3 regions of the Mesorhizobium sp. Primo-A genome follow, and region 1 is predicted to be linked to each of the others. Evidence: riboswitches for the same ligand, from Rfam matches in the RefSeq annotation. Region 1 holds a riboswitch; each other region holds the start of a gene.
What was found. A riboswitch is a leader RNA that binds a small molecule or an ion and turns the genes downstream of it on or off. The one in region 1 is predicted to bind cobalamin.
Positions count from the first base shown of each region.

Region 2: linked by a shared signal. The riboswitch ahead of bluB (5,6-dimethylbenzimidazole synthase) and the one ahead of EOC83_RS15665 (DUF1636 family protein) in region 1 are both predicted to bind cobalamin.
Region 3: linked by a shared signal. The riboswitch ahead of EOC83_RS11515 (ABC transporter ATP-binding protein) and the one ahead of EOC83_RS15665 (DUF1636 family protein) in region 1 are both predicted to bind cobalamin.

Region 1 is NZ_RZTG01000008.1:31,400-38,076, reverse strand. It holds gene cobN (cobaltochelatase subunit CobN) at 1-2,370, opposite strand, end outside; gene cobW (cobalamin biosynthesis protein CobW) at 2,389-3,426, opposite strand; gene EOC83_RS15665 (DUF1636 family protein) at 3,429-3,857, opposite strand; cobalamin riboswitch at 3,896-4,100, opposite strand; gene EOC83_RS15660 (winged helix-turn-helix domain-containing protein) at 4,131-5,330, opposite strand; gene EOC83_RS15655 (NADH-quinone oxidoreductase subunit A) at 5,662-6,027, shown strand; gene EOC83_RS15650 (NADH-quinone oxidoreductase subunit B) at 6,018-6,599, shown strand; gene EOC83_RS15645 (NADH-quinone oxidoreductase subunit C) at 6,604-6,677, shown strand, end outside.
Region 2 is NZ_RZTG01000012.1:269,038-275,714, reverse strand. It holds gene EOC83_RS23245 (TetR/AcrR family transcriptional regulator) at 1-75, shown strand, start outside; gene EOC83_RS23240 (hypothetical protein) at 360-1,343, shown strand; partial or broken gene bluB (5,6-dimethylbenzimidazole synthase) at 1,466-2,083, opposite strand; cobalamin riboswitch at 2,194-2,374, opposite strand; gene EOC83_RS23230 (histone deacetylase family protein) at 2,496-3,422, shown strand; gene EOC83_RS23225 (exodeoxyribonuclease VII small subunit) at 3,426-3,677, shown strand; gene EOC83_RS23220 (DUF2277 domain-containing protein) at 3,788-4,054, shown strand; gene EOC83_RS23215 (pirin family protein) at 4,094-5,014, shown strand; gene dxs (1-deoxy-D-xylulose-5-phosphate synthase) at 5,157-6,677, shown strand, end outside.
Region 3 is NZ_RZTG01000005.1:181,266-187,942, reverse strand. It holds gene EOC83_RS11525 (alanine racemase) at 1-560, shown strand, start outside; gene EOC83_RS11520 (AraC family transcriptional regulator) at 566-1,399, opposite strand; cobalamin riboswitch at 1,635-1,842, shown strand; gene EOC83_RS11515 (ABC transporter ATP-binding protein) at 2,007-2,795, shown strand; gene EOC83_RS11510 (ABC transporter substrate-binding protein) at 2,845-3,792, shown strand; gene EOC83_RS11505 (iron ABC transporter permease) at 3,822-4,808, shown strand; gene EOC83_RS11500 (phosphatidate cytidylyltransferase) at 4,834-5,769, opposite strand; gene EOC83_RS11495 (lysophospholipid acyltransferase family protein) at 5,769-6,431, opposite strand; gene EOC83_RS11490 (hypothetical protein) at 6,428-6,677, opposite strand, start outside.

The DNA.
Region 1 (6,677 bases):
GCCGGTGCGCAGCGATGCCGAGCCCCAGAGATCGATGACTAGCGAGCGTGGCCAGTCGCCATGCGACTGCATGTAGCCGCGCACGACTTCCTCCGCCGCTGCCCTGCCCAGATCATAGGCGGTCGGCGTCGGCATGGTGCGCGGGTCCGAGGTGAACAAATTGCGGCCGGTAGGCAAGACGTCCGAGCGGCCGCGCGCAGGCGCGCCGGCCGGCCCAGCCTTGACGTGGCGGCCATCGAGCGCGGCGATGAGCGCCGTCTTCTCGGCTTCAGCACTTTGCCGGCGCATGGCGTCCGGCTCATCCTCCGGAGCGCGGCCATAGATATGCAGCCCGTCCTTGATGGCGAAATCCTTGAGGTCGCAGAGCCAGGCATCGATGCGGCGCAAGGCCTCGTCGGGCGCGTCGGTTCTGGCAACGCCGGCTTCGGAGGCGAGACCGGTTTTTTGCGCGGTGTCGACGATCAGTTTCGCCAGTCGGTCACGGCGGCGACGGTCGAGCCCGTCGGCCTGCGCATATTCGTCGACCAGCCGCTCGAGCTTGTGCTGGTTTTCGTCCAGCCCGGCGCCGGTCAGCGGTGGCGGTAAATGGCCAAGGGTGACGGCGGCAATGCGCCGCTTGGCCTGCGCCGCTTCGCCCGGGTTGGAGACGATGAAGGGATAGATGACGGGCAGGGGACCGGTGACGATCTCCGGAAAGCAGTTTTCCGACAGAGCAACGGTTTTGCCCGGCAGCCATTCAAGCGTGCCATGGGCGCCGACATGGACCAGCGCGTGGACGCCGAGCGACTTGCGCAGCCAGAGGCCGAAGGCGATCAGCGCATGGCGCGGGGGCAGCGTCGGGTCGTGGTAGTCGGCGCGGCGGTCGACGGAGCGGCCGCGGTCGGGGGCGAGGGCGATGGTGACGTTGCCGAAGGTGGCGGCGCGGAAGGGGAAGCTTCCGCGCAAACCTGTTTCGTCTTCCGCTTTGCCCCAAGCGGCTTCGACCGCAGTAATTGCCGCAGTCGGCAACTCCGTCGAGAAGGCAATGTAGTTATCTAAGGCCAATCCAGTATCGCTGGCTTCCAGCAAATCCAGCAACCCACGCGGCGTCTGCGGAATCCCCTCAATCACATAGCCCTGCTCCTTCAGGTCATGCAGCATGGCGAGCACGCTGGACGGCACGTCGAGGCCGACGGCATAGCCGGTTCGACCAGGAGCGCTAGGGTAATCCGGGATTAGGATGGCCAGCTTGCGCCCGGCGCGGGGTGTCTCCTGCAACTTGATGAAGGCCGCGACGCGGTCAGCGACCTGCGCCACGCGATCCGGTTCCGGCCGGTTGGCGAAGGCGCGGTGGCCGAGTGCGGGATCGGTCTCGGTCTCGCCCTTGAAGGAAATGGCGCCGGCGAGGACGCGGCCGTCGAGTTCGGGCAGCACGACATGCATGGCGAGGTCGGCGGGTGCCAGGCCACGCTGGTTGTTTTGCCAGATGTCGCGGCGGGTGGTGGCGACGATGACCTGGAAGACAGGCACGCCGGCGCGGTCGAACAGCGTTTCGATGCCGGGTTCGGCGCCTGAGGCGAAAGCGGTCGCGGTGATGATGGCGGCGGGCTTCAGCGCCGTCAGTGCTGTTTCCACGAAGGCGAGGGAGGTTGGGTCCTTGAGGCTGGAGACGAAGATCGGGACTGGGTCGATGCCGCGCTGCCGCAGCGCTTCAACAAGCGCATCGATGGGCGCGACATCGGCGGCCAGCAGCATCGAGCGATAGAACAGGATGGGGATGATAGGAGCGTTGACGTTGTAAGCGCCAGCATTCGATAAGTCCGGCTTCTCCACAACTCCACATCCGGGCACGTAAAAACCAGCTTTCGGCACCACCACCGGGCCGATCACTTCCGCATCCTGTCCCGCCAAGCCCGCCAGCCTGCGCACCAGCGCGCTCATATTCGCCGGGCCGCCCTCGCGGAAATAGTCGAGCAGGCCGTCCAACTCCTCGCGCGGCAGCGTCGAGGCTTCGATCAGGCGCAGATCCTCGTCGCGGCATTCGCCGGGCAGCAGCGCCAGTTTTATGCCGCGTTCGCGGGCGGTCGAGGCAAGCTGGTCGCAGCCGTAGCGCCACCAGTCGTAGCCGCCGAGGATGCGCACGAGGATGATCTTGGCATGGCGGGCGACGCTGTCGACCCAGAGGTCGACGGACATGGGATGGCGCAAGTCGCGCAGTGCGGCCAGCCGCATCGAGGGCAGGCGGTCGGCATCGGTCCTCCACGCCGCCGCCAGTCCGGCGAGGTCGCTGTCGGTGAAGGACAGGGCCACGATATCCGCCGGCGTCTGCCGCAGATCGACCGGCTCGGCGAGGTCGTCGAGCGAGGCGGATGTCGTGGTTAGGATGTGCATCGCAATCCGTGTCCGAAATCAGCCGGCGAGTATACGCTCGATCGCCGGGCGGTTCAGCCCTTTCAGGCCGATGACGACGAGGCGCGAGCGGCGGTCATCCTCAGCGGTCCAGGCGCGGTCATAGTAATGATTGACGCGCGGCCCGACGGCCTGCAGCAAGAGCCGCATCGGCTTGCCGCCGACCTCGACGAAGCCTTTTACGCGCAGCACGTTCTCTTCTTCGGCGACGGTGGCGACGCGCTTTGCCAGCTCGTCCGGATTGGCGATCGAGGCAATGTCGACGATGAACGTGTCGAAGTCGTCATTCTCGTGGTCGAATGCGCCGTCATGATGGGACTTGCGGTTTTCGATGTCGTCCTCGACGGCCAGACCGAGCCCGAGCAGCACGGAGGGATCGACCTTGCCATGCGAGGTCGGCACGATCTTCACTGCGCGGGCGGAGTGTTCGCCAACGATGGCATTGGCGCGGGCGGTGCCGGCGGCGTCCATCAGGTCGCTCTTCGACAGGATGATCAGGTCGGCGCAGGCGATCTGGTCCTCGAACACTTCTTCCACCGGATCGTCGTGGTCGAGCGTCTCGTCCCCGGCGCGCTGCGCCTGGAGGGCCTCCATGTCGTTGGCGACGCGGCCTTCGGCCAATGCCGGTCCGTCGACCACGGCGATGACGCCATCGACGGTCACCCGGCTTTTCACGCTGGGCCACTGAAAGGCCTGGACCAGCGGCTTGGGCAGTGCCAGGCCCGAGGTTTCGATCAGGATATGGTCGACCCTCGGCGTCAGCGACAGGATTTGGTCGAGCGCCGGGACGAAGTCGTCGGCGACAGTGCAGCAGATACAGCCATTGGCCAGTTCGACGATGTTTTCCTCGGGGCAGGTGTCGATACCGCATCCCTTGAGGATCTCGCCATCGATGCCGATGTCGCCGAATTCGTTGACGATGATGGCGATGCGCTTGCCGCCGGCGTTTTCCAGGAGATGGCGGACCAGCGTCGTCTTGCCGGCGCCGAGGAAGCCAGTGACGACGGTGCAGGGAACGCGGGATACGGAAGTGGTCATGGTCAATCCTTCAGCATGTCGATGGGTGGAATGCGGGCCACGAGGCCGCGCTTGAGGCTATCGGGGCGGCCACGCCACGGGATCAGGCCATCTTTCGAGGTGGCGAAGAGCTTTGCGCCTGTCACGAGGTCGGCGCCGCTGGTCGCGGTCAGGTCGCCGAAGACATAGCTCCAGCAACCGTCGCGCAGGATCGCGGCGCTGAGGCGCCGCTTGCAATTGCCAAGGCATTCGACGCTGCGGATGCGGATATCGTCGCCAGCGGCGGCGCGGCGCGTGTCGTCCGTCAGCAACTCGCCGGCGCGGGGATGAGCGTCGGAGCCGGTCTCATTGCGGCAGGAGCCGCAGACGATGATGGTGACGCCGGCCAAGGCATCATCATGGCCGGACGAAATATCCGCTGTGCCAGCCGAAAAACTGCTGTCGTGGTCCAAAGATCGGGCTCCTTGCCCGGAAACCCGCCGGGCGATCGGATTCTACAGTCGCAGACGGCAGGTCTCCTGGCTCGCGAGTCATCGCCTTGGGTAGCCGCCTTCCCGGGAATTCCCAGTGGTTTTCGGCCTTGGCTCTTCGCTTACAGTTGCGGGGACAGCCGCGGATTTGGGATTTTGCCCCGCACCGCATTCCCTCTTAGCCCTTGCCGTTGCGGGCAAGGGACCATCTGGAACCGGATTTAGGCTTTTGCGGGCGGCGGTGTCAACGCGAGCTTACGACACGGCTATGTCGGCCAGCGCCGCGCCCAAATCGCCGGCAGGCGTCACTTCGATGCGTTCGAGCCCGAGCCAACCTTGCATCTGCTTCAATTCCTCGAACAGCTCCGCAGCGGTTTCAGGCGGCGCACCGGGCTCGGCATAGGCCGCATGGACCCGCAGTATGCTGGCCGGGCGATCGGCCTTGAGGTCGACGCGTGCCACGATCCTGTCGCCGAGCAGGAACGGCAGGACATAATAGCCATACTGCCGCTTGTCGGCAGGTGTGTAGATCTCGATGCGGTAGTGGAAATCGAACAGCCGCTCGGTGCGCGAGCGCTCGAAGACGACCGGATCGAAGGGTGCCAGCAAGGCGCGGGCCTCGACTTTGCGCGGCAGACGGGCGTCCCGGTGAAGATAGGCCGGCTTGTCCCAGCCTTCGACACGCACCGGCAGCAACTCGCCCGTTTCAACCAGTTCCTCCAACCGGCCTTTCATATCGGCCGGCGACAGGCGGAAATAGTCGCGCAAATCGCTTGAAGTCGCCACGCCGTGGGCGCGGGCGGAAATGCGCAGCAATTCGCGGTGCGCGTCCTCAGGCGTCGGCACCGGCAGATCGAGGATCGCCTGCGGCAGCACGCGCTCGGGCAGGTCATAGAAGCGCTCGAAACCGCGGCGGTGCGCCGTGGTGATGCGGCCGGCCCAGAACAGCCATTCGAAGGCGTGTTTGGCATCGCTCCAGCCCCACCAGCCGCCCGAACCTTTCTGGCCCTCCAGCGCGGAAGCGGCGATCGGGCCGCGCTCGGCGACCTCGCGGTAGATCTCTTCGATGTAGGCGGCGTGCTCGCGGCCCCATTTGGCGAGACCCAGATACATTTCCTCGCCCCGCTCGGCGCGCTGCATGCGCCAGCGCATCAGCGGGTATGTCTCGACCGGCAGGAAGGACGCCTCGTGCGCCCAGTATTCGAAAACCGTGCGCTTACGCGTCACGGCCGCGTTGTCGAGCAGCGAGAACGGGTAGGGGCCAAGGCGCGAATAGAGCGGCATATAATGAGCGCGCACCACCGCGCTGACGGAATCGATCTGCAACAGGCCGGTGCGGGAGAGCGTGCGGGCAAAATGCCGGCGGTCGGGCGTGCCGGTCGGGCGAGGATCGAGGAACCCTTGGGCGGCAAGGGCGATGCGCCGGGCCATCGGGAGCGAGATCTTTTCCTTCATGCAGGTATCACTTTGACGTGTTTTGACCGAGGGTCGAATGGCTGATTCCAACCCATGCTAGCAGGGTTTTGGCAGCATTCATGTCAGGAGAGAAAAGTGGAGTAAAAAGCGAAGGAAATCAAACAGGAGCGGATCGGACCAGTTTGCCGCGATATGCCGTCCAGGTCGATGTTTTGAACAAGGTTTGACTTGCTTCGCTGGAAGTGCTGCGCTAACCCTCGCCGCGTTGCAGCATAGGCCCTTAAAACGGTTCAGCGGTTAAACTGTCACGCTTCCGCATTAGGGTCCGGTGCTGTAATCAACGTGGATTGGCGCCAACGGAAAGCCGAGCATGAACGCACTCTTGAGCTCATACCTGCCCATCGTCCTGTTCATAGGCGTGGCGCTGGTTGTCGGCCTGGCGCTGCTGGCCGCGCCCTTCCTGGTGGCCTACCGCAATCCCGATCCCGAAAAGCTTTCCGCCTACGAGTGCGGTTTCAACTCGTTCGACGACGCCCGCATGAAGTTCGACATCCGTTTCTACCTGGTGTCGATCCTGTTCATCATCTTCGACCTGGAAGTAGCCTTCCTGTTTCCGTGGGCGGTGTCGTTTTCGAAGATCGGCATGCTCGGTTTCTGGTCGATGATGGTTTTTTTGGCGGTGCTGACCATCGGCTTTGCCTATGAATGGAAAAAAGGAGCGCTGGAATGGGATTGAACGACAGTTCAGGCACCCTCGTCGCGCCGAAGCCCAAGGGCATCATCGATCCCAACACCGGCAGGCCGGTGGGGGAGGACGATCCCTTCTTCCTCGAGATCAACAACGAGTTGGCCGACAAGGGCTTTCTGGTCACTTCGACCGAGGCGCTCATCACCTGGGCGCGCAGCGGGTCGCTGATGTTCATGACGTTCGGCCTCGCCTGCTGCGCGGTCGAGATGATCCACACCTCGATGCCGCGCTATGATTCGGAGCGGTTCGGCGTCGCGCCACGCGCGTCTCCGCGCCAGTCCGACATCATGATCGTCGCCGGCACGCTGACCAACAAGATGGCGCCGGCGCTGCGCAAGGTCTACGACCAGATGCCGGAGCCGCGCTACGTCATCTCGATGGGCTCCTGCGCCAATGGCGGCGGCTATTACCACTATTCCTATTCGGTGGTGCGCGGCTGCGACCGCATCGTGCCGGTCGACATCTATGTGCCCGGCTGTCCGCCGAGCGCCGAAGCGCTGCTCTACGGCATTCTTCTCTTGCAGAAGAAGATCCGCCGCACCGGCACGATCGAACGGTAAATCCATGACCGCATCCCTGAGCGAACTGTCGACCTATCTCGGCGAGAAGCTGATCGGCCGCGTGAACGAGGCTGATAT
Region 2 (6,677 bases), on a different contig from region 1:
TCCAAGAAGGTGGTGACGGCGTTCAAGCAACTGCTCGAAGGCCTGCTCAAGAAGCCGGATCCGCAGTCGAATTGAAGTTCCCACCGGAGCTTTTCGTGCCGGCAGCTGTTCCCGATAGGAATTTTTTCTTGACACCTGCCCTCAGCTAAGGTACATATTCGTCCATGGTGCTGATTTGCGCCGGTGACCCGCCGCACAGGCGGGTTTTTCGTTTGATGCTCCGTCAGACAATGCGCCGGCGAAAGGCTGCGAAAGAAAACCGTTGCCCAGAATTCGTCGCCCTGTGGTGCCAGGGCCGGCAATTGACAATCGCCGGGTTGAGTTCATCCTCTTCCACCATCTCTGAGGCGGAGGGGCACATGTGGGATTTCGAGATCGGCCGGTCGGTGTCCATCATGATGCGGACCTGGCCGTTCATCGTCTTTCGTATGATCGTCTATTTCGGCATCACGCTGGCCTACATCATGGCGACCGGCACCGGTGCCTCGGTCGGCTATGGCGTCGGCCATATCTCCACCGATCCCGACGGGCCCATGTCCTTTGCCCTGTGGGGCGGCGTGGTCGGGTTTGGCATCGTCTCGATCGCGGTCTACTGGATCCGCGAATACATCCTCTATATCGTCAAGGCCGGCCACATCGCCGTCATGGTTCATCTGATCGACGGCCGCGACATTCCCGGCGGTCAGGACCAGATCGCCTACGCCAGGGATGTCGTCACCCAGCGTTTTGCCGAGGCCAATATCCTTTTCGTCGTCGACCAGCTCGTCAAGGGTGCCATCCGCGCCATCACCGGCCTGCTCGGCGGTATCGCCGCCTTCCTGCCGATACCGGGCCTGAGCGGCCTGGTCTCCTTCATCAACACGGTGATCCGCCTGTCGCTGACCTATGTCGACGAGATCATCCTCGGTTACAACATCCGCATCAATTCAGCCTCACCCTTCGAGACGGCGCGCCAAGGCGTCGTGCTCTATGCCCAGAACGGCAAGGTCATGGTCAAGAACGCCGTCTGGCTGGCGGTCATCATGTGGGGCGTGTCGTTCGTCATCTTTCTGATGATGCTGGCGCCTGCCGGCGCCATTCTGTTCCTGATGCCCGGCCAGCTCGCCGGCTGGGCCTTCGTGCTCGCCATCGTCTTCGCCTGGGCATTCAAGGCGGCCTTCATCGAGCCTTTCGCCATCGCTTGCCTGATGCAGGTCTATTTCAAGACCATCGCGGGCCAGGTGCCGGATCCGGCCTGGGACGCCCGGTTGGCCGAGGCGTCGTCGAAGTTCAGGGAGCTCAAGGACAAGGCGCTCGCCTCCTTCGGCGGTTCGCGCTGGGGTACGGCCGGCGCCACACCCTGATCGGCCGGGCAGGTGGTGTCTGGTGAGGCAGAAACGGTGTTGAGGCGCGCCACGGTGGACTTGAGCTGTGTCTCGCCTTGCCCGGAAAACGTCTCGCTCATGATCAGTTCCGGCAGCGGCAGCCGCCGTCCCCAACCATGCGTTTCAAGGTCCGGTTTGGAAGCGAACTCGGAAACACGGCCGACGCAGAGATAGGCGATTGGCGTTACGTGATCCGGAATGGCCAACAGCCGCTTCAGCGCCTCAGCCTCGATGATGCTCACCCAGCCGACGCCAACGCCCTCGGCACGCGCGGCCAGCCAGAAATTCTGCACCGCGCAGACGGTGCTGTAGAGATCCATCTCCGGATTGTGCCAGCGTCCCAGCGGCGAACCCTTCGAGCGCTGCCGGTCGCAAGTGATGCAGATGTTGAGCGCGCTCTCGCAGATGCCTTCCAGCTTGAGCTTGCGGTACAGCGCCTGTTTTTCCGCCTCGATCGCCGGCAGTTCCTGCTCGCGCGCGGCCAGGAACAGGTCGCGCACCTCCGCTCGTCGTCCGGCATCGCGAATGACAATGAAATTCCATGGCTGCATGAAGCCGACCGATGGCGCGTGATGGGCGGCAAGCAGCAGCCGCGCCAGCACGTCGTCATCGATCGCGGTGGGCAGGAAATGGCTGCGCACGTCGCGCCGCGTGAACATGGCGCGATAGACCGCATCGCGCGCATTCTGGTCGAATCCATCGTCAATGGCAGCGGTCATATGTTCCGGCATCGCTTGTCCCCTTGCGATTGCAGATTCAAAACGGTCAGAGCGTACTTTGTGCGTCCAAATGGACGCACGTCGCTCTGATGCCACCCGCCCGACCATGCGGATGACGATGCCTGCCAGGCCGGTCTTCTGGCTTGGGATCAACCCGCGTCCGGTGCCTTCCCGTCATCGACAGTGGCATTTACCGGCGCGGTCCCCCTCACAGCGTTGGGCACGCCACGGAATTCAACCGTGTTCCCGATTCTCCCGCTTGCGGCGGGCACCAGGCAGTGCCAAGGACTTTACGCCGAAGCGCCGGCGAGGCCAATGCCTGCGGCGACACGAATGGACGCAGGCGCGATTTTCCCCAGTCATCGGCCGCCCGTGCATGGCCTTTGTCGATCCGGGTCACTAGATTAGGACGATGACCACCCGTCTCTACACGCATCCGATCTTCCTCGAGCATCTCACGCCGCCCGGACATCCCGAGCGGCCCGACCGCCTGCGTGCCATCGAGCGCGTGCTCGACGAGGAAGCCTTTGCCGGGCTCGATCGTATCCAGGCGCCGGAAGGCGACGAGGCCACCATCCTCTACGCGCATCCCGCCGATTTCGTCGCCCGCGTGCGCGCCGCCATTCCCGACGAGGGGATTGCCCGCATCGATGCCGACACCACTGCCAGTCCGAAGAGCTGGCAAGCGGCGATCACCGCGATCGGCGCCGCCAACGCCGCCGTCGATGATGTCTTTTCGGGCCGCGCCGACAACGTCTTCGTCGCCGCCCGGCCGCCCGGCCATCATGCCGAAAAGACCACGGCCATGGGCTTCTGCCTGTTCAACACGGCGGCGATCGCGGCGCGTTATGCGCAGAAGAAACACGGTGTCGAGCGCGTTGCCATCGTCGACTGGGACGTGCATCACGGCAATGGCACGCAGGATATTTTCTGGGACGATCCCTCGGTGCTCTATTGCTCGACACACCAGATGCCGCTTTATCCCGGCACCGGAGCGAAGACCGAAACGGGCGCCGGCAACATCGTCAACGCACCGCTGGCGCCGCAGACCGGCAGCGAAGTGTTTCGCGATGCCTTCCTGTCGCGCGTCCTGCCCGCGCTCGACAATTTCGCGCCCGACCTGATCATCATTTCGGCCGGGTTCGACGCGCACCACCGCGATCCGCTGGCCGAGATCAATCTGACCGAGGATGATTTCGATTGGGCGACCGGCCAGCTGATGCAGCGCGCGGCACGCCACAGCGGCAACCGGCTCGTCAGCCTGCTCGAGGGCGGCTACGATCTGCAGGGATTGGCATTTTCGGTCGCCGCCCATGTCGGGCGACTGATGAAAGGATGAACGATGGCTGGTGAGACCAACGAAGACGTCAAGGCGATGAGCTTCGAGCAGGCACTCGATGCGCTGGAGAAGATCGTCGATGATCTGGAGCGTGGCGACGTGCCGCTCGACCAGTCGATCAGGATCTATGAACGTGGCGAGGCGCTGAAGGCGCATTGCGACCGGCTGCTGAAGGCCGCCGAGGACAAGGTCGAGAAGATCAGGCTGTCGCGCGACGGCAAGCCGGTTGGAACGGAGCCGCTCGACGCGGATTGAGGCCGGTCCGAACGATGGCCTCGCCTCACCGGTTTTTGGACATGATCATGATCGAGGATATAACTCGTTGCGATTGAAACAGCTCAAGGACAAGAGGAGATACGGAAGCGATGTGCAGAAACATCAAGACCCTGTTCAATTTTGATCCGCCGGCAACCAATGACGAGGTGCGCGACGCGGCCCTTCAGTTCGTCCGCAAGCTGAGCGGAACGACGCGACCCTCGAAGCAGAACCAGCACGCCTTCGATCATGCCGTCGACGCCATCGCGGCCTCGGCGCGCGAACTGCTCGATTCCCTGGAAACCCATCAGCATCCGCGCAATCGCGAAGAGGTGGCGGCCAAGCTGCGGGCAAAGGCGGCCATCCGCTTTGCCTGATGCGGCCAGGCGGCCTTCGACCACCGACAAGGAGAGTCCATGAGCTTCTTCCCCGGGAAAGACCCTGAGGTGGGCGATGCGTTCGCCAGCGATCAGATCGAATTGATGGTCATTCCGAACGCCAAGGACATCGGTGGTTTTCAGGTGCGCCGTGCCCTGCCAACGGCAAAAAGGCGGTTGGTCGGTCCGTTCATCTTCTTCGACCGCATGGGTCCCGCGATCCTGCGGGCCGGCCAGGCGCTGGACGTCCGTCCGCATCCGCATATCGGACTGTCGACGGTCACCTATCTGTTCGACGGCAAGATCCGGCACCGCGACTCCCTCGGCACCGAAATGGTCATTCAGCCCGGCGACGTGAATTTGATGACCGCCGGCCGCGGCATCGTCCATTCGGAGCGTACGCCGGAGGAACTGCGTGGCGCGCCGATGTCGGTATCCGGCCTGCAGACATGGCTGGCGCTGCCGGACGACAAGGAAGAGGTGGCTCCTGTGTTCGAGAACACAGGAGCGCTCAGGCTTCCCGAGATTGATGCCGAAGGCGTCAACGGGCGCCTCATCATCGGCGATTTCCAAGGATTACGGTCCCCGGTCAGGGCCGATTCGGAGACGCTCTACGCCGACCTGCGCCTGGCGCCCGGCGCCAGCGTGAAAATCCCTGCCGATGCGGAAGAGCGCGCCATTTACACGCTGGAAGGCGAGGTCTCGATTTCGGGCGATGTGTTCCCAGCCGAACGGCTGCTGGTCTTCCGTCCCGGTGACGAGATCGTCGTGTCGTCGCAGACCGGGGCGCATTTCATGCTGTTCGGCGGCGCCTCTCTTGGTTCGAAGCGTTACATCTGGTGGAATTTCGTCTCGTCGTCGAAAGAGCGTATCGAACAGGCGAAAGAGGAATGGAAGACAGGCCGCTTCGACATCGTTCCAGGAGACGAGGAAGAGTTCATTCCGCTGCCGGAAAGCTGATGCCTGTCGCCCAAAGTGGCCCGGTTTTGGGGAAACGACCTGCATAGAAGCAAAAGACCACAGTCTGATCCGCGTCACTGACACGCATTTACTTTCGCCGGCCGGCGGCCTATTTCGCCCATCAACCGAAAGCCTGAGCACCGTGAACGCAACGCCGCATACGCCGCTTCTCGACAAGGCCCGCATCCCGGCCGACCTGCGCATGCTTGCCGAGAGTGAGCTGCCGCAACTGGCGTCCGAGCTTCGCGCCGAGCTGGTCGACGCGGTATCCCGCACGGGTGGTCATCTGGGCGCCGGCCTTGGCGTGGTCGAGCTGACAGTGGCGCTGCACTATGTCTTCAACACCCCCGATGATCGGCTGATCTGGGATGTCGGCCACCAGGCCTATCCGCACAAGATCCTGACCGGCCGCCGCGACCGTATCCGCACGCTGCGCCAGGAAGGCGGCCTGTCCGGCTTCACCCGCCGCGCCGAGAGCGAGTACGATCCCTTCGGCGCTGCCCACTCCTCGACATCGATATCGGCCGGCCTCGGCATGGCCGCGGCCCGCGATCTCTCCGGCGGCCGCAACAATGTCATCGCCGTCATCGGCGACGGCGCCATGTCTGCCGGCATGGCCTACGAGGCGATGAACAATGCCGGCGCGCTCGATGCACGGCTGATCGTCATTCTCAACGACAACGACATGTCGATCGCGCCGCCAACCGGCGCCATGAGCGCCTATCTGGCGCGGCTGGCCTCCGGCAAGGCCTATATCGGCCTGCGCGATTTCGGCAAAAAACTGACATCTTATCTCGGCAAGCGGGCGGATCGTGCGATCACAAGGGCGGTCGAGCATGCACGCGGCTACGTCACCGGCGGCACGCTGTTCGAGGAACTCGGCTTCTATCACATCGGCCCGATCGACGGCCACAATCTGGAGCATCTGATCCCGGTCCTGAAAAATGTCCGAGACAATGGCGAAGGCCCGGTGCTCATCCATGTCGTCACCCAGAAGGGCAAGGGCTATGCGCCGGCGGAAGCCGCCGCCGACAAATATCACGGCGTCAACAAGTTCGACGTCATCACCGGCGCGCAGGCCAAGGCGCCGGCCAACGCACCGGCCTACACCAAGGTGTTCGCCGAAAGCCTGGTCCAGGAGGGCCGCGAGGACGACCGCATCGTCGCCGTCACCGCAGCCATGCCGAGCGGTACCGGCCTCGACCTGTTCGGCGAAGCGTTCCCGTCGAGGACCTTCGATGTCGGCATCGCCGAACAGCACGCGGTGACCTTCGCCGCCGGCCTCGCCACCGAAGGCTACAAGCCGTTCGCGGCCATCTATTCCACCTTCCTGCAGCGCGCCTACGACCAGGTCGTCCACGACGTCGCCATCCAGAAATTACCGGTGCGCTTTCCCATCGACCGCGCCGGCTTCGTCGGCGCCGATGGCGCCACCCATTGCGGCGCCTTCGACACCACCTTCCTGGCGACACTGCCGGGCTTCGTGGTGATGGCGGCGGCCGACGAGGCGGAGCTGCGCCACATGGTACGCACCGCGGCAAGCTATGATGACGGCCCGATCGCCTTTCGCTATCCGCGCGGCAATGGCGTTGGCGTCGACATGCCGGAGCGTGGCTCCGTGCTCGAAGTCGGCAAGGGCCGCATCGTCAGGGAGGGCACCAAG
Region 3 (6,677 bases), on a different contig from region 1:
CGGCAAAGGCATTGGCGGAGGCGTCGGCGCAGGCTGCGGCGTTCGTCGCCTGTCTCGGCGCCGACCAGCGCCGTATCCTCAACATCGGCGGCAGCAAGACCGCGCTGCTTCATCGTGGCGGCGCGGCCAATGAAGTGTCGATGGGCTCGGCCTTCGTGCTGCCCAGCGACTTCGATACGCCAGGCCTAGAAGGCTTCCAGCCGGCGGCCTTCATTGCCACGCCGATCCTGAAAGTGGTCGAGCCGATGCTGCCTGGCCCGCCGGCCGTCACCCGCCTGCTGCAGGCGCTCGGCCGGTTTCCGCGCAAGGGCTGCTATCTCTATGGCGGCAAGTGGATGGCCGAGCCGGTCTTCCCCCAAGGCATGAAGACGAACGGCCTGCTCGGCCTGTCCTCCAACCAGCAATTCATGGGCTTGCCCGCCGATGCGGCCGCAAGGCCAGGCGACTACGCGTTTCTAAGGCCGACGCAGAGCGAGGCCGTGCTGCAGCAATTCGGGTCGATCGCCGTGTTTTCCGGCGGAAAGGTCATCGATCGCTGGCCGGCGCTGCCGATGGCGTGATCGAGCTACGCCTTCACCGGTACCCAGATCTCCAGCCCGCCATTGCCGCTGTGGGCATCGAACTCCGGTCCATAGCGCTCGAATTCCGGTGCATCCGCGATTTCGTGACCGGAGTCGGGCAGCCAACTGTTCCAGATCGTGTTGATCGTCCGGCGGATGGATGAGATGTGCTCGCGGTGCGAGAACACCGCATATTTCTGCGCCGGCACCCGCACCCGATAGAAGTCCTTCGGCAGATCCGCAAAGCCGGACACTTCGACGCCGACGACATAGTCGAAATTGCCCGCGTCATCGCCGTTAAGGCAGACGCCGTAGAAAACGCCTGAGATCTCGCCGGGGATGTTGCCGATATAGGGTGCAAAACGCTGCCACTGCATCGGAATCCCGGCGCTGGTTTCGCAGCTGTAGCGTTCGCCGAGGCCGGCGATCAGGAACGGCCGGCTGGTCTCGAAGCGCGGTGGTTCGAGATTGGTGAGGAAGGACTGGTCCATCAGGATCGGCTCCACGAGGTCGAGGTTGTTGGTCGAGCCTTGCGCGCGCACCAGTTCCGGCGTGGTGCCGAACTGATCGCGGAAGGCACGGGTGAACGCCTCATGCGAGTTGTAGCCGGCGTCGAGCGCGACGACGAGGATGTCGGGCGCTCCGCCGGCCAGCTTGCGCGCCGCCTCGGTCAGCCGGCGTGAGCGCATGTAACCCATCACCGAGCGGCCGGTTGCGGCGCCGAAGGCGCGCGTCACATGAAAACGCGACACGCCGCTGCTTTGCGCGACATCGTCAAGCGAGATCGCCTCCGGCAGATGGCTCTCGACGAACCACAGCGCTTTCTCGGTCGGGTTCATGGGGCTCCTTTTCGCATTGGCCGGATCATCTTGGCGTTTCCTGGCGCGGCCAGTTTGATCGAAATTGCGCATTCCGTGCAATCTGCGCCGATCCCATGGGCTTTCGCTTGACAGCGGGCCGCGTCATCTCCTAAGAATGTTATGTTATTACATAAAGTGAGCGTGCAATGCCTGTTTCCCTTAGCTGGCCCACCACTTCGTCCGAGAAATCCATTGCGAAGCGTTTGGTGGAAATCTACGCTGAAGTGGTGATGGTCCCCGAGCCGAAAGGCGAGGGGTGAAAAGGGAACACGGTGAGGCCTGTTCAGGTCGAGGCCGTGGCTGCCCCCGCAACTGTAAGCGGCGAGCAAAATCCGTGAATGCCACTGGCCGGCAAGGCTGGGAAGGCAGGATGGCGCAACGACCCGCGAGCCAGGAGACCTGCCATCACTGAGTTGACCGGACGGGGTGTGCCGGGAGGAAACGCGAATCCCGGCCTTGTCGGCCGGTTCGCCAGCTTCCTTCCGTCGCCAGTTTTGGAAAGTGACGGAAAGTTGGACGGCTCCATCGATCATCGCATCACCATGCTCACACTTTGCCGTCCCCGCAATCCGGCGGGCTGCAGCCGATGAGCGCAGCGCTTCTCGAAGCCCATGACCTCTGTGCCATGGCGAATGGGCGGAATCTGGTCCAGGCGGTCAGCTTCTCGGTGGCCGCTGGCGATCGCCTTGCCATCATCGGTCCCAACGGCGCCGGCAAGACGACGCTGCTGCGCATGCTGTCGGGCATGCTGCGGCCAAGTTCCGGCGAGGTGAAGCTTGGCGGACGCGGGCTGGACAGGATTTCGGCCGCCGAGCGGGCGCTGCATATCGCCGTTGTCGGCCAGACCGACCAGCCCGATCCGCGGCTGGCGGTGATCGATTATGTCGAGCTTGGCCGGGTCCCGCACGCCGGGCTGCGGCGCAGGCGCGAGGAACGCGATATCGCCGTCGAGGCGCTGCGCCGGACCGGCCTGCTGCCGCTGCTTGGCCGCACCGTCGGCTCGCTGTCGGGCGGCGAGCGCCAGCGCGCCCAACTGGCGCGCGCCATCGCCCAGCAGCCCAAAATCCTGTTCCTCGACGAACCGACCAACCATCTGGACCCGCGCGCCCGCGGCGAACTGCTCGACCTCGTGGCAGGCTTTGAGATGACGGTGATCGCGGTGCTGCACGATCTGGCGCTGGTAGCACCCTTCGCCACCAGGGTGGCGGTGATGAACCATGCCCGTCTGCAAGCGCTCGCCGCACCGCGCGAAGCGCTGGCCCAACAGCTGATCCGCGAGATTTTCGGCATCGATGTGCTGCGCCTGCGCCATCCAACCGAGGATCGAGAGTTGACGGTGTTCGAGGTTCCGAACCGTGCCGCGCCGCCGTCGTGATTGAAGCCGTTCCATAGTCGACCCGATCCCACCCACAAGGAGCATACCCGTGAAACGCCTCGCTTTTTCGCTTGCCGTCTCGCTGCTGACCTCGACCGCCTTCGCCTTCCCGGTAACCGTCGACAGCTGCGGCAAGCCGCTGACCTTCGACGCGCCGCCGAAGCGCGCTGTCATCCACGATCTGAACATGGCTGAGATGGCTTTCGCGCTGAAATTGCAGCCGTCAATGGTCGGCCTGACGGGCATCACCGGATGGTACAAGGTCGGTTCCGAATTCAAGGCAGAGCAGGGTTCGATCCCGGAGCTGGCGCCGAAATATCCGACGCTCGAAAACCTCGTGGCCGTGGAGCCGGATTTCTTCTTCGCCGGCTGGTACTACGGCATGAAGCCGGGTGGCGAGGTGACGCCCGACACGCTTGCCCCGCACGGCATCAAGACGCTGGTTCTGACGGAAAGCTGCGTCCATCTCGACAAGAGCCGCCCCGCCGCCTCGATGGACCTGCTCTATGGCGACGTCGAAAAGCTGGGCAAGATCTTCGGCAAGGAGGCCGAGGCTGAAAAGCTTGTCTCTGGCTGGAAGGCGCAGCTCGCCGACATCACCGCCAAGGTCGGCAGCGCCAAGGGCACGCGGGTGTTCCTCTACGATTCCGGCGAGGACAAGCCGTTCACCGCAGGCAAGTTCGCCATCCCCAGCGCCATGATCACTGCCGCCGGCGGCGACAACATCATGGCTGACATGGACACCAGCTGGGGCAACACGGATTGGGAAACGGTGGCGTCGCGCAATCCGCAATTCCTCATCCTGCTCGATTACCAGGACGGTGGCGGCTACAGGAAGCTGCTCGATTTCCTGAAAGCGCATCCGGCCATGAAGGAGACAGACGCGGTCAAGAACGAGCGCTTCGTCGCCCTCCGCTACGCCGAGCTGACGCCTGGACCCGCCAACATCGAAGCGATCGACAAGATCGCCAAGGCCATGCACCCGGAAGCATTTTGAGCTTGCGCCATCCGGCATTTGCGTTGGCCATGCTGGCGGGAGCGGCGGCGATCGCCGCTCTCGCTCTGCTGTCGATCGCCTATGGCTCGACGCTGATCCCGCTGGCCGACGTTGTAGCAGCGCTTGGCCGCGCAATCGGCTTAGGCGGGCACGACGTGTCCGGGCCGGTCGGCAAGATCGTCGTCGATCTGCGGCTGCCGCGCACGATCCTGGCCATCTGCGTCGGCGCGGGCCTCGGCGTCGTCGGCGCGCTGCTGCAGACAGTGACCCGCAACGATCTCGCCGATCCGTTCCTGTTCGGCCTGTCGTCGGGCGCCGCCGCCGGTGCCGTTTCCGTCATCACCGTCTTCGGCGACAGCTTTGGCATCTGGACGTTGCCGGTCGCGGCCTTCACCGGCGGCATATTGGCCGCCGGCGTCGTCCTGCTGCTGGTCGCGCGGGTGAGGGGCCAAGGGCCGGAGCGGCTGATCCTCGCCGGCCTTGCCGTGTCCTTCATGTTCACCGCCTTGACCAACTACCTGGTCTTTGCCGGCGACCAGCGCGCCGCCCACTCCGTGTTGTTCTGGACGATGGGCGGCCTTGGCCTGGCGCGCTGGGACAATATCTGGCTCGGCGCGCTGGGTGCGGGCACCATTCTGGCTTACGCGCTGTGGAACCACCGCCGGCTCGATGCCTTCCTGGCCGGCGAAAACGCCGCCGAAAGCCTTGGCGTGCCAGTGGCGCGCATGCGCCGAATGACGTTTCTCGTCGCCGCCTTCTCGACGGCGATCCTGGTCTCTGTCGCCGGGGTCATCGGCTTCGTCGGGCTGATGATCCCGCATCTGTCGCGGCCGCTGGCAGGCCCCTTGCATCTGCGCCTGGTTGCCAGCTGCGCCGTCTTCGGCGCGGTGCTTTTGCTGGCCAGCGATCTTCTGGCCCGAACGCTGCTGCCGCCGCAGGAACTGCCGATCGGCATCATCACCAGCTCGGTCGGTGCGTTCTTCGTCGTCACCATGCTGATCCGCAACCGGCTTTGAGCGCCTTTGGCAACCGGTCGCCGGATCACACAGTCCAGAAATAGCGCACGATGTGGAAGAACACCGGGGCGGCGAAGACCAGGCTGTCGGTGCGGTCCATCATGCCGCCATGGCCTTCGATGAGATGGCCCCAGTCCTTGACGCCCTGGTCGCGCTTGATGGCCGAGGCGACCAGCCCGCCTAGGAATCCCATCGAGCAGGCGACGAAGGCCACGCCTGCCGCCTGCAGCGCCGAGAAGGGCGTCACGAACGACAACAGCGCGCCGAGCAGGCTCGCCGACACCAATCCGCCGATCAGCCCTTCCCAGGTTTTCGACGGCGAGACGTTCGGCGAAAACCGGTGTTTACCAAACAGCTTGCCGAAGATGTACTGCAGCACGTCGCTGCCTTGCACGACGATGATCAGGAAGGCGATCAGCAGCAAGGTGCGGCCTTCGAAGCCTGGCACGTCGAGTGTCAGCAGGGCGGGGACGTGGCTGACGCAATAGACCGAGATCATCACCGCCCATTGCTGCGCGGCGATCCGCTCGAGGAAGCGTTCGGTGTCGCCATGCAGCGCCGTGATGGCCGGCATCAAGAGGAAGCAGTAGACCGGAATGAAGATGACGAAGAGCCCGTACCAGGCGGTCCACACCAGCCAGTACTGAAACGGGATGATGATGCCGAACATGCCGAGCAGCACCCAATGGTCGCTGCGGCGCGTATGCGTCAGCGTCACGAATTCGCGCAGCGCGGCGAAGGAAATCAGCGCAAACAGGATGGTCATCCCGTAACGGCCGAAGAAGAAGGCGACCGTCATCAGCGCCACCATCACCCACCAGGCGTTGATGCGCTGCGTGAGATTGACAAGCGTCGAGCTCAGCGGCTTCGGCGCTCGCGCCGAAAGGATGGTGGCGACGATGCTGGCGGTGGTCAAAACCGCCAGCAGGCCGATGATCAGGATGGAGATCTCGTGGCGCATCAATCGTCTCGCTCGGGACGCGGGTTGAGCGCCAGAAGCGCGGCGTGGGCGCGCTCGAGAAAGGCGCGGCGTTCTTCGCCCGGGCCAACCGCGACAGGCGCGCCGAAAACGACGCGGCACAGCAGCGGCACCGGCAGGAACTGGCCCTTGGGCAGCACGCGCGACATGTTCTCGATCCAGCACGGGATCAGCTCGACCTCAGGCCGCGCCGTCGACAGATTGTAGAGCCCGGAGCGGAACGCCAGCAGCGGCTCTTCGGTCATGTTGCGTGTGCCTTCGGGAAACAGGATAAGCGAGTGCCCTTGGTCGAGAACCGACAGCATGATCTCGATGGGGTTTTCCTCAGGTCTCGTCCATTGCCGGTTGATGAGCACGGACGACAAGATGTCCTGCGCGATAAAGCGGCGCAGCCGCGACTTCCCCCAATATTCGCCTGCGGCAACAGCATGGGTGATCGCGCGCTCCCTTTCGCTGAGACAGGCCGACAAAAGGATGAAGTCGCCATGGCTGGTGTGATTGGCGAAATAGATGCGCTGCCGCTCGGAGGGCAGGCTGCCGTTCCAGATCGGCCGCACCCCGGTCACCATCCGGGCCAGAGCCGACAGGCCGACGGAGGTTACCGTCTGCAGCAAGGTGAAGGTCTTGAGCGAAAGCTTGTTCATCGCGGCGCCCAAAACCCTGCCGCCAGAAGCGCTGCGGCAAACAGAGCCAGGGCAGCGCGTTGCTTGAACAGCAAGCGGCTTGTGCCGGCCATGCGGTCATCGAGCAAGCGTGTCGCGAACGGAGCCGGTTTCAGGCGCATGCGCGCCAACATGTCATCCACCGCGGCACCGCCGGAAGCTTCGTCGTCATGGCTCGCCATCAGTCGGAACAGCAGCGCGTCGAATGCCAGCAATGCCGACAGCGCC